One region of the Qipengyuania aurantiaca genome, then DNA from elsewhere that is predicted to be linked to it. Evidence: predicted binding sites of a transcription regulator. Region 1 holds the regulator's gene; the other holds the start of a gene.
The links. The regulator LexA, encoded in region 1, represses DNA repair genes until DNA is damaged. The targets are predictions, from matches to a motif close to GTTCCNCNCTTGTTCT.
Positions count from the first base shown of each region.

Region 2: a site for LexA is predicted at 2,667-2,682, ahead of K3148_RS06350 (3-oxoacyl-[acyl-carrier-protein] synthase III C-terminal domain-containing protein). Genes of this name have one in related genera too.

Region 1 is NZ_CP081295.1:2,583,881-2,589,065, reverse strand. Features, by position in the region: gene K3148_RS12620 (ComEC/Rec2 family competence protein) at 1-1,833, shown strand, start outside; gene lexA (transcriptional repressor LexA) at 1,883-2,575, opposite strand; gene moaC (cyclic pyranopterin monophosphate synthase MoaC) at 2,715-3,188, opposite strand; gene trpC (indole-3-glycerol phosphate synthase TrpC) at 3,360-4,145, opposite strand; gene trpD (anthranilate phosphoribosyltransferase) at 4,142-5,134, opposite strand; gene K3148_RS12595 (anthranilate synthase component II) at 5,131-5,185, opposite strand, start outside.
Region 2 is NZ_CP081295.1:1,299,586-1,304,770, reverse strand. Features, by position in the region: gene K3148_RS06360 (MBL fold metallo-hydrolase) at 1-663, opposite strand, end outside; gene K3148_RS06355 (NAD-dependent epimerase/dehydratase family protein) at 660-1,670, opposite strand; gene K3148_RS06350 (3-oxoacyl-[acyl-carrier-protein] synthase III C-terminal domain-containing protein) at 1,667-2,662, opposite strand; gene K3148_RS06345 (TetR/AcrR family transcriptional regulator) at 2,763-3,377, shown strand; gene K3148_RS06340 (AI-2E family transporter) at 3,490-4,563, shown strand; gene K3148_RS06335 (hypothetical protein) at 4,560-5,087, opposite strand; gene putA (bifunctional proline dehydrogenase/L-glutamate gamma-semialdehyde dehydrogenase PutA) at 5,137-5,185, opposite strand, start outside.

The sequences.
Region 1 (5,185 bases):
GTCTGGGCGAGGTCCGATATCGTCGGAGCAGAACCGATCGACCGGCCTACCCTGATGGCGCTCGATGCGCGGATTTTGTCCAAGCAGGAGCAACCCGCCGAGGGGCGTTACCGGCTCGTCCTTGCCACCCGCGATGCCACGGAAGGCCGAGCTATGAAGCTGCGGGTCAACGTTCCCTTGGATAAGGCGATCGAAGGGTTGGACGAGGGCGCGCGTGTCCGCCTTCGCGCGCGATTGATGCCGCCTTCTCCGCCGCTCCTGCCCGGCGGATACGACTTTGCGCGCGCCGCGTGGTTCGAGGGATACGCGGCCACTGGCTCCCTCGTAGGCGAGATCGAGATTGTGGAGGAGGCCGGGAAGGACACAGGGCTTATCGCGAGGGCGCAGCGCTTCTTGTCCGCCCATGTCCGGGACAATCTCGACGGATCGGCGGGCAGCATCGCCGCTGCGTTTGCCAGCGGGGATCGCGGCGCCATCGCGGAGGATAACGAAGTCGCCATGCGGGACGCGGGGCTTACTCACCTCTTGGCGATCAGCGGTCTGCATGTGAGTGCAGTGATTGCTGCGGCCTATTTCCTTGCGATCAAGCTCTTTGCACTGTCGCCATGGATCACCCTTAGGTTGCGATTGCCCCTTGTCGCCGCCGCATTCGCGGCGTTCGCGGGTATTGGTTACACCTTGCTGACCGGGGCGCAGGTGCCGACGGTGAGGAGTTGCATCGGGGCGATCCTGGTACTCATAGCGCTCGCGCTCGGGCGCGAGCCGTTGTCGCTACGCATGGTTGCAGTTGCCGCTGCGGTCGTGCTCCTGCTCTGGCCGGAGACGTTGGTTGGGCCCAGCTTCCAGATGAGCTTTGCGGCGGTTCTCGCTATCGTCGCTTTGCACAACGCGCGCCCGGTGAAAGACTTTCTTGCCCCGCGCGAAGAGAGCCGGACGCGATGGCTCTCAAGGCGGATGCTGATGCTCTTTGTGACCGGTTTGGTGATCGAGATTGCGCTGATGCCGATCGTGCTTTTCCACTTCCACCGCGCGGGCTTGTACGGGGCCTTTGCCAACGTCCTGGCGATCCCGCTCGTGACATTCGTGTCGATGCCCCTGATTGCCGCCGCGCTGCTGTTCGACCTGGTCGGATTGGGCGCGCCGTTCTGGTGGCTCGCCGGCCAGTCGCTCGACCTGCTTTTGCTGCTCGCGCATACCACCTCAGCGCAACCGGGGGCGGTGAAGCTGGTGCCGCATATCGGGTTGTTCACGGTGCTCCTGTTCGTCGCGGGCGGTCTTTGGCTGGCCTTGTGGCGCGGGAGGGCGCGCTTGCTCGGGTTGTTGCCTGCTGCGGTCGGCGGTCTTTTGCTGGCAACGGCATCGGCGCCCGACGTTCTTATTTCGCGTGATGGGCGGGATGTGGGGCTGGTCGATCGTGACGGTCGTCTCTTCATGCTGCGGGACAAGCCGGGCTCCTTTGGGCACGACAGCCTTGCAGAACTGGCGGGAGTCGAAGCGGCGTCGATGCCCATGGCCAACTGGCCTGGGGCGCGGTGCAGTGCCGACTTCTGCACCCTGCCGATGGAGGGCGGCGAGCGGGTCTGGCATCTCTTGGTTGCCCGCAGCCGGGAGCGGCTCGACGAGCGGGAGCTGGCCGCGGCGTGCGAGAGGGCTGATCTAGTGATCGCCGACCGCTGGTTGCCGCGCAGTTGCCAGCCGCGTTGGCTCAAAGCGGACGGACGCTTTCTGAAGGAGCGTGGAGGAACCGTTATCGACTTGGAGGCCGGAGGGGTCGAGACTGTGTCAATGCATCAAGGCGAGCATGGCTGGTGGAAAGGCGGCTTGGACGACTAAGGGGCGCTTCCGCAGGAACGCCCCCTGGTCAATTCTCGCCACCTCATGCTTAGTGATACCGGCGCAAAAGGCCAGCAAGCTTGCCCTGCACTTTTACCCGACCTGCTTCGTAGACCTGCGGCTCATAGGCCCCATTGGCGGGATCGAGGCGCACCATGGCGCCTTCCTTGCGCAGGTATTTGAGCGTCGCTTCCTCGTTATCCACGAGCGCCACCACGATCTCGCCATCGCGTGCGGTTTCGGCGCGTTTTACGAGGGCGAAGTCGCCATCGAAAATCCCGGCCTCGATCATGGAATCGCCGCTGACTTCGAGCGCGTAGTGATCGCCCGGGCCGAGCAGGGCCGCGGGGACTGGCATCGAAGCCTGCCCCTCGATTGCCTCGATCGGAGCACCGGCGGCAATCCGTCCGTGCAGCGGCACTTCTATGATGTCGTTGGCGGGTTCCGGAGCCGCCGCCTTCGGAGCGTGCGCCGCGACGACCGTGTCGTTGGCGGGTGCTGCCGGCTTGGACGGGCTGGTGACCGAATCCTCGGGTAGCTTGATCACTTCCAGCGCGCGCGCCCGGTTGGGCAGGCGGCGGATGAAGCCGCGTTCTTCCAAGGCGGAAATCAGGCGATGCACGCCCGACTTGCTCTTGAGATCGAGCGCTTCTTTCATCTCTTCGAACGAAGGCGAAATGCCGGTTTCTTCCAGCTTCTGCTGGATGAAGCGGATCAGTTCGTGCTGCTTGGCAGTCAGCATCGGGTTCTCCCCATGGTCCTTGTCACATTATCTGTTCACAACCCTGTGAACGAATGTGGAACAATTAGGCAACCATTTCTGCCAAGTCAAGCAATCCCGCCGTTTTGGAGGCAGTTGGGCAAGAACAGGCGTTCCCGTTTCAGTCCGCTGCGCGCCATTCGCCGGACTTGCCGCCGCTCTTGGCAAGGAGGCGGACACCCTCGATCACCATACCGCGATCGAGCGCCTTGCCCATGTCGTAGAGCGTGAGCAGAGCGACGCTGGCGGCGGTCATTGCCTCCATTTCGACACCGGTCCTTCCGATCAATCCGGCCTTGGCGGTGACGCGGATCGCGTCCGATTCGCGCTCGAACTCGATGGTCACGCTTTCCAGCCCGAGAGGATGGCAAAGCGGGATGAGTTCGCCGGTCTTCTTGGCGGCCATGATGCCGGCAATCCGTGCCGTGGCGAGGGCATCGCCCTTGGGTACATCGCCAGCGAGCATCGCCTCGAGCGCATCGGTCCGCATCCGAATCCGCCCCTCGGCCGTGGCCGTACGCTCGGTTTCGGGCTTTGCACTCACGTCAACCATGCGCGCCGCGCCGTTCTCGTCGAGATGAGTAAGTCTGTTCATCGAACGACCCCGTAAAGCTGAACGATGGAGCGCATGGAGCACGGTCCTGGCGAAGAAAACTTCACCGTCGCGGCAAGGTGCTTTTGCGAGCCTTCTGCCGCCGCCAATGAGTGTCTGGAGATCGAGTTCATGGCCACTGCATGCCACAGTTTCCCACGGTAGGACAGGGCATCAGCCTTCGAGCAAGCGGCGAGTTCCCGCCTCGACATCGTCCTGCCGCATGAGGCTTTCGCCGACGAGGAAGCTCCGCACGCCCGAACGGGCGAGCCGCTGGCAATCGTCGTGCGTGAAGATACCGCTTTCCCCAACCAGCAAGCGATCGGTCGGAGCAAGCCGTGCAAGTTCCTCCGTCGTGGCAAGATCAGTCTCGAAGGTCTTGAGATTGCGGTTATTCACCCCGAGAAGGCGTGACTTCAATCGCGTCGCGCGCTCCAGTTCCATGGCGTCATGGACCTCGACCAGCACGTCCATTCCCTGCTCGAAGGCAGCCGCTTCGATCTCTGCCATCTGCGTGTCGTCGATCGCGGCCACGATGATCAGGATCGCATCCGCCCCGATGGCGCGCGCCTCGGTGACCTGCCAGGGATCGACCATGAAATCCTTGCGCAGCACGGGAAGATCGCAGGCAGCCCGCGCCGCGATCAGGTAATCTTCGTGGCCCTGGAAATAGGGCGCGTCGGTCAGGACCGAAAGGCAGGCAGCACCGCCTGCCGCATAGGCGCGCGCGTGATCCGCGGGCTGGAAGTCGGGACGGATGAGGCCCTTGGAGGGCGAGGCTTTCTTGATCTCCGCGATCAGGCCGAAGCCCGCGCCCTGCGCTTGCTCCAGCGCGGCAAGGAAGGCGCGCGGGGCACTCTGTTCGCTGGCCAGCCCTTCGAGGTCGGCAAGGCTGCGTTCGGCCTTGCGCGCGGCCACTTCCTCGCGCTTGGTCGCGCAAATCTGCTCGAGCTTGTTCATTTGGCCAGCGCAATCCAGTCGGCGAGCAATTGCTTGGCCCTCCCGGAATCGATCGCCTCGGCGCCCATTTCGGCGCCTTCAGTCCAGTCGCTGGTCTTGCCGGCAACGATCAGGGTTGCGGCGGTGTTGAACAGGACGGCGTCGCGATAGGGGCCGGGCGCGCCCATCAGCAGCGCTTCGAGGGCCTTGGCGTTATGGGCGGGATCGCCGCCGCGGATCGCCTCGACCGGCGCGTGCGGCAGGTTGGCCTGCACCGCAACGACGCGGCGCATCTCGAAATCATTGCCCGCCACGTCGGCAAGCTCGTTGCCGCCTGCGAGGCTGAGTTCGTCCAGCCCCTCGTCGCCCGAGGCGATGAAGGTGCGCTCGGTGCCGAGTTTCGCCTTGGCCGCCGCGTAGATCGGCACATAGGCCGGACGCGCGATGCCGATGAGCTGGCGGGTGACGCCAGCGGGGTTCGACAGCGGCCCCATCAGGTTGAAGATCGTGCGCATGCCCAGCTTCTGGCGAATGGGCTGGATACGCCCCATGGCCGGGTGGTGGTTCTTGGCGAAGAGGAAGCAAATACCCAGTTCGTTCAGTGTCTTCTCGGCGGTTCTTCCCGCCGCTTCCATATCGAGACCGAGCGCTTCCAGCGTGTCCGCCGCGCCCGATTTGGAGCTGGCGGCACGGTTGCCATGCTTCGCCACCGGCACGCCGGACGCCGCGACCAGCAGGCTGACTGCCGTCGAGACGTTGAGCGTGTGGTGCCCGTCGCCGCCGGTGCCGCAGCAATCGACCGTGCCATCGGGTGCATCGATGGGGATCAACCGTTCGCGCAAGGCCCGTGCGGCTCCGGCGATTTCCTCCGAAGTCTCGCTGCGGGCGGACATTTCGACGAGGAAGCGACCGATCTCCTCGTCACTCGTTTCGCCGTCGAGGATCCAGCCGAAAATCTCGTGCGCGTCGCTTTCGGTGAGATGGGTGTCGGCGGAGGGAAGCGTCTTCATGCTGGCACCTTGGTTGCAATCCCGCACAGTTCGAGGAAATTGGCGAGGAGG
Region 2 (5,185 bases), 1.3 Mb from region 1:
CGACCACACGGCATCCGCCGCGAGGAGGACGGGGCGGCCTTCCTCGGTCGTGAAGGCAAGGCCCCAGTGTCCGGCGCAATGGCCCGGCAATTCCACCGCCAGCAGGCTGCCATCGCCGAGGATGTCCCGCCCCTCGGCAAAGGGCGCAAACGCCGTCGGCAGGCGCGCGGTTGGCGCGTCTTCGAAAAAGCGCGCCTGCTCGTCGACCGCTTGCGGCACGAGAGCCTCCAGCAAGCCGCGCCGCACGCGTCCAATCCGCCCCGTGCCTCGCAGCTGCTCCAGCCCGGCGCGCGCGCAATAGACGGGCATGTCGGCTAGGTGCCGCATCCCCGCCACGTGGTCGCCGTGGAAATGCGACACGATCGTCCCGGCGATCGCGGCCTCATCGATAGCGTTGGCGCCCAGCCATGCCCGCCACGCCGCGTCCGCGCCGATATCGACCGGGGTCGTCCAGCGGTAGAAACGTTCGGGAAAGGGGCGGGTCGCTTCGAGGAAAGCCGGATCGTAACCCGTGTCGAACAGGAAGAGGCCGCGGGTGGGGTGCTCGATCACGCCGACCATGGAGGGAAAATCCACCGCGCACAGGCTGCCACCCGCAAGCGTCATGCGTTCGGGGTGACGGCAGGAGCCGCGTTCAAGCCAGCGGAAACCGACGCGGGTCACGCGCCCACCTCTGCGGCGCTCATGCTGCGGGCTTCTTTGAGCAGAGTCCCCAGCGCGTCATGCTGCGGCTCGTAGCCCAGCAGGCGGCGCGCCGGTTCGAGATCGAAGCTCTGCGAATAGGCGAGCGTCGCCAGCGTGTAGCGCGTGAGCACCGGCTCCTCCCGTGATGCGACCAGATGCGCCAACGCTTCCAGCACAGAGGCCAGCGGACGCGCAAGGCCCAGCGGCAGCGAAACGAGGCGCGGGTGCGTACCCAGCGCGCCTGCCAGCGCCACCGCGATATCGCGCACTGCGCGCGGCTGGCCGCCCGAGATGTTTATCGCCCGGCCTGCCAGCGAGGGGGCGCGCTCTTCCGCTTCGCAAATCGCCCGAGCCGCATCGCGCAGGTCGGTGAGTTCGATAAACGCCTGCCCACCACGCGGGAGTGGCATGCGGGGACGCCGCGCCAGTTCGGCCAGTCGCGGCAGGATTACGCGGTCGCCCGGCCCTACCAGAGCGCGCGGTCGGATGGCGCAGCAGGCGAGGTTGTCGTCGCGAGGGGCGAGGACGAGGCGTTCGGCGGCCAGCTTGGTTCGGGCGTAGGCGTTGAGCGGTCGTGCTGCTGGAGTATCATCCTCGCCGATACCCACCCAATCCTCGAAGCCTGCGAATATCGAGGGCGAGGACACGAAGACGAAGCGGCTCACCCCCACGCTGCCAGCAGCGGCGAGAAGCCTGCGGGTAAGCTCGAGATTCGTTTCCACGAAATCCTGCTCCGGCCCCCAGCTGGCCGAGAGCGCAGCGGCGTGGATTACGCTGTCGCAGCCGGAAAGAAGGCCGGGCAGATCCGCCTCGGGCTTCACAAGATCCGCCGCGACAAAGCGCGCGCCCAGAGCCTTGATCCGCGCGCCAGCCTCTTCCCGGCGACCGGTGGCGACGATATCGTGCCCGCGCGCCAGCGCCTCGGCAACGAGCGCAATCCCGAGGCCGCCGGTCGCACCGGTGATGAGGACCCGGCGCTGGCTCACAGGCGGAGCACCATGGCGCTGGCGCTGATGCCGGCGGCGGTGCCGAGGAGGAGGATCGCGTCACCCGGCCTTGCGCGTCCCGTATCCAGCGCATGGGCGAGCACGGTCGGGATCGAGGCCGCAATCTGGTTGCCGGTGGTCGGGAAAATGTCGACGACGCGCTCGCTGTCAGGCTCGAACAGGCGCTTCACATGCTCGACCCCCGGCGCGCTGGCCTGATGGCATACCACGCAGGCAAGCTCGTCGCGCGTCACGCCCGCATCCTCCAGCGCGCGCTCGATCACACCGGGCAGGGCCTTGGCGGCGGCCTTGAAGATACCGAAGGCGTCCATCTCGAAATAGGAGCCGGCGAGCAGCGCGTCATAGCCCTCGGTCACGCGCAGCCGCGTCCCGCCCGAGCGCAATTGCGCCAGGTCGTGGTGCGCGCCGTGCGTAACGCTGGCGCAGGAGAGGAGGCCCATGCCCGTGCCGGGTGCCGCTTCGATCGCCACCGCCGCGGCGCCGTCACCGAAGATGGAGCGCGTCTTGGGGTTGTCGGGATCGAGGCCGGCCGAGGCGATATCGCTCGCGAAAACCAGCGCGCGCTTCCAACGGCCGGTTGCCATGCCCATCGCGGCGACGTCGAGCGCGGACATGAAGGAGAGGCAGGTCTGGTTCACGTCGAAACAGGGGATGCCCGACCGCCCGAGGCCGAGCTTGTCCTGCACCAGCGTCGCGGTGGAGGGGATCGGCTGTTCCATTACCCCGCAGCCGCCGATGATGACATCGGGCAAGGCACCGCCCCAGCCCGCGCGGTCCAGCGCCGTACGCGCCGCAGCGGCGGCCATGACGGAGGTCGTTTCTTCCGGGGAGGCAACCGCGCGGGAGGCAATCCCGAACTGGCCCTCCGTCCAGCCATCCTCATGGCCAAAGCGCCGGTCCATGTCGCGCGATTCCAGTGTGGTGTGCGGCCGATAGCTGCCCCAACCGGAAATCGTGAACTCACTGAGCACAAGGGTTCTCCTCTCGATTCGCCATGCACTCTCTCACATAATTTAACACCGTTCAATTAAAAAATAGACAGCGTTCAATTTTTCGCCTATTCCCCCTCTCATGGGCAGGCGTTCGGATCATAGTGCGGAGGAATTGCGCGAGCTGCTGGTGGCGTGCGGCCATGCGCTGATGGCGGAGCGGGGCTTTGCCAAGTTTTCCGCGCGCGAGGCAGCGCGCCGGGCGGGCTATTCGGTCGGCACGATCTACAACGTCTTCGGCGGTCTCGACGGCTATCTCATCGCGGTCAACAGCCGCACCTTTCGCGAATGGAGCGCCTGGCTGGAGCGCGCGCTGGCCGAGGCCCCGGATGACGCCCACAGCCGGATCGAAGCGCTGGTGCGCGCCTATTTCGGCTTTGCCGAGGCCAACCGCAACGCGTGGATGGCCATCTACGACCACCGCATCGACCGTTCGATCGAAGTCCCGGCCGAAGACGAAGCCGCGCGCGAGGCACTGACGGGGATTGTAGACCGCGAAGTGGCAGCAGCCTTGCGCGGCCATGACGGCGACGAGATGCGGCGCCTCGTGCGGTCGCTGATCGCCACCGTGCACGGCCATTGCGCGCTGTGGCTCACCGGCAGCTACGCCCTGATGCGCGAGGAGGACCCGGCCGGACAGGCACTTGCGCGTGTCACTGAGATCCTGCGCTGCCACGGCATTATGGGCGAGGCGTGAGCGGGAGCTGCGAAGGCGTTTATCCAGAGAAACCGGCACCGCCAGAGTTCGCATAGGCGCGCGTCTGCGCAATAGCTGATGGATAGTCATGCGAGCGGCGGAAGGGGACATCATGAGCGACACCACCAGAGCGACACGGTTGGAGAGCGGCGGCTTCCTGCTGTTCCTCGCCGCCATTTCGCTGGCGCTGCTCGCGGTGGTGCTGCCCTTTTTCCAGCCGCTGCTCTGGGCCGTGCTGGCCGCGATCCTGTTCCAGCCGCTTTATCGCTGGTTCCTTACCCGCCGGAAGGGGCGCGAGACGCAGGCCGCGCTGCTCACCCTGCTGGTGATCCTGCTTGCGGTTGTCCTGCCCGCGCTGTGGATCGGCTCGGCTGTCATCGCCGAGGCAACCCGGCTGTTCCTCGCCTTCCGCGACGGACAGATCGATGTCGCCATGTATTTCGAGCAGGTGTTTTCCGCCCTGCCCGCCAATATCCAGGCCTCGCTCGACGGCGCGGGCCTCGGCGATCTGGGCGAGGTGCAGGCGCAGGCGACCCAATTCGTGCAGGCCAGTCTTGGCCTCATCGCGCAGCAGGCGCTTGCCATCGGGGGGAGCGTTTTCGGCTTCGTGCTGGGCTTTGCCATCGCGCTTTATGTCGGCTTCTTCCTCTTGCGCGACGGCCGCGCGATCAGCGAGCAACTGCTCTCCGCCCTGCCCTTCGAGCGCGGCATTGGCGACCGGCTGGCGGAGCGTTTCCTCGTCCTCGTGCGCGCGACGATCAAGGGCTCGGTCGTGGTCGGCCTCGTGCAGGGCGCGCTGGGAGCGATCACCTTCTGGATCGTCGGCATTCCCTCGGTCCTGCTGCTGGGCGTCATCATGGCCATTGCCTCGCTGCTGCCCGCGGTCGGACCCGCCATCGTCTGGGTGCCCGCTGCGATCTACCTCTTGGCGACCGGTGCCTTTTGGCAGGGTGTCGTGGTGATCGTCTCGGGTGTGGCGGTGATCGGGATGATCGACAATGTGTTGCGGCCGATCCTGGTGGGCCGCGACACCGGTATTCCCGACTGGCTGATCCTCGTCACGACGCTGGGCGGCATCGCCCTGTTCGGCCTGTCGGGCATCGTCATCGGCCCGCTGGTCGCTGGGCTTTTCCTCGCCAGCTGGAGCATCCTCGGCGAGCAGCGCGCTGACCCCGCCACAGCCTAGTCGATCGGCGAGGGCCCCAGTGCGGGGTTGAGCGTCATGATGTGGTTGAGCCAACTCTTGGGCTTGCGCAGCAGCTTCTTGGGATAGCTCACCTTAAGCCCCATGATGCGGCCGATCTCGCCGACAAAGTGAATGCAGTTGCGTGTCTTGAGGTCGTAATACCTGCCCGGGGCATTGCGCCACGCCTCGATCATATCGCGCACCTCGCGATACTGTTCATCCGTCATCGAGAGTTTGAAATGACGGTTGGTTCGGTTGAGCCACTTGTCGTCTTCGACGAGTATCATGTGCTCGACCGGGCCGCGCAGAACCGCAATGGTCGCCCTTTTGGCGGAGAAGCCGAAATTCTCCTTCACCGCCGTGCCGTCTTCCAGCGTGCCTTCCATCGACACGAAAGCGTGAGGATAACGTCCGCCCAGAACCGAACCGTCGAAGGAATGGAAGGTGATGTCGACCGTCGCAGCGGCGAGCGAGGACCAGCCGAGCGAGACGAGCAGAACCAGACTGCGGAGGATGCGAACCATGGGAGGGACTTAGAGCACTCGTCCCATGGATTCGCAATGACTTAGGCGCTTAGCTCGCCAGCAAGGTCGCGTTGCCGCCCGCAGCCGTCGTATCGATG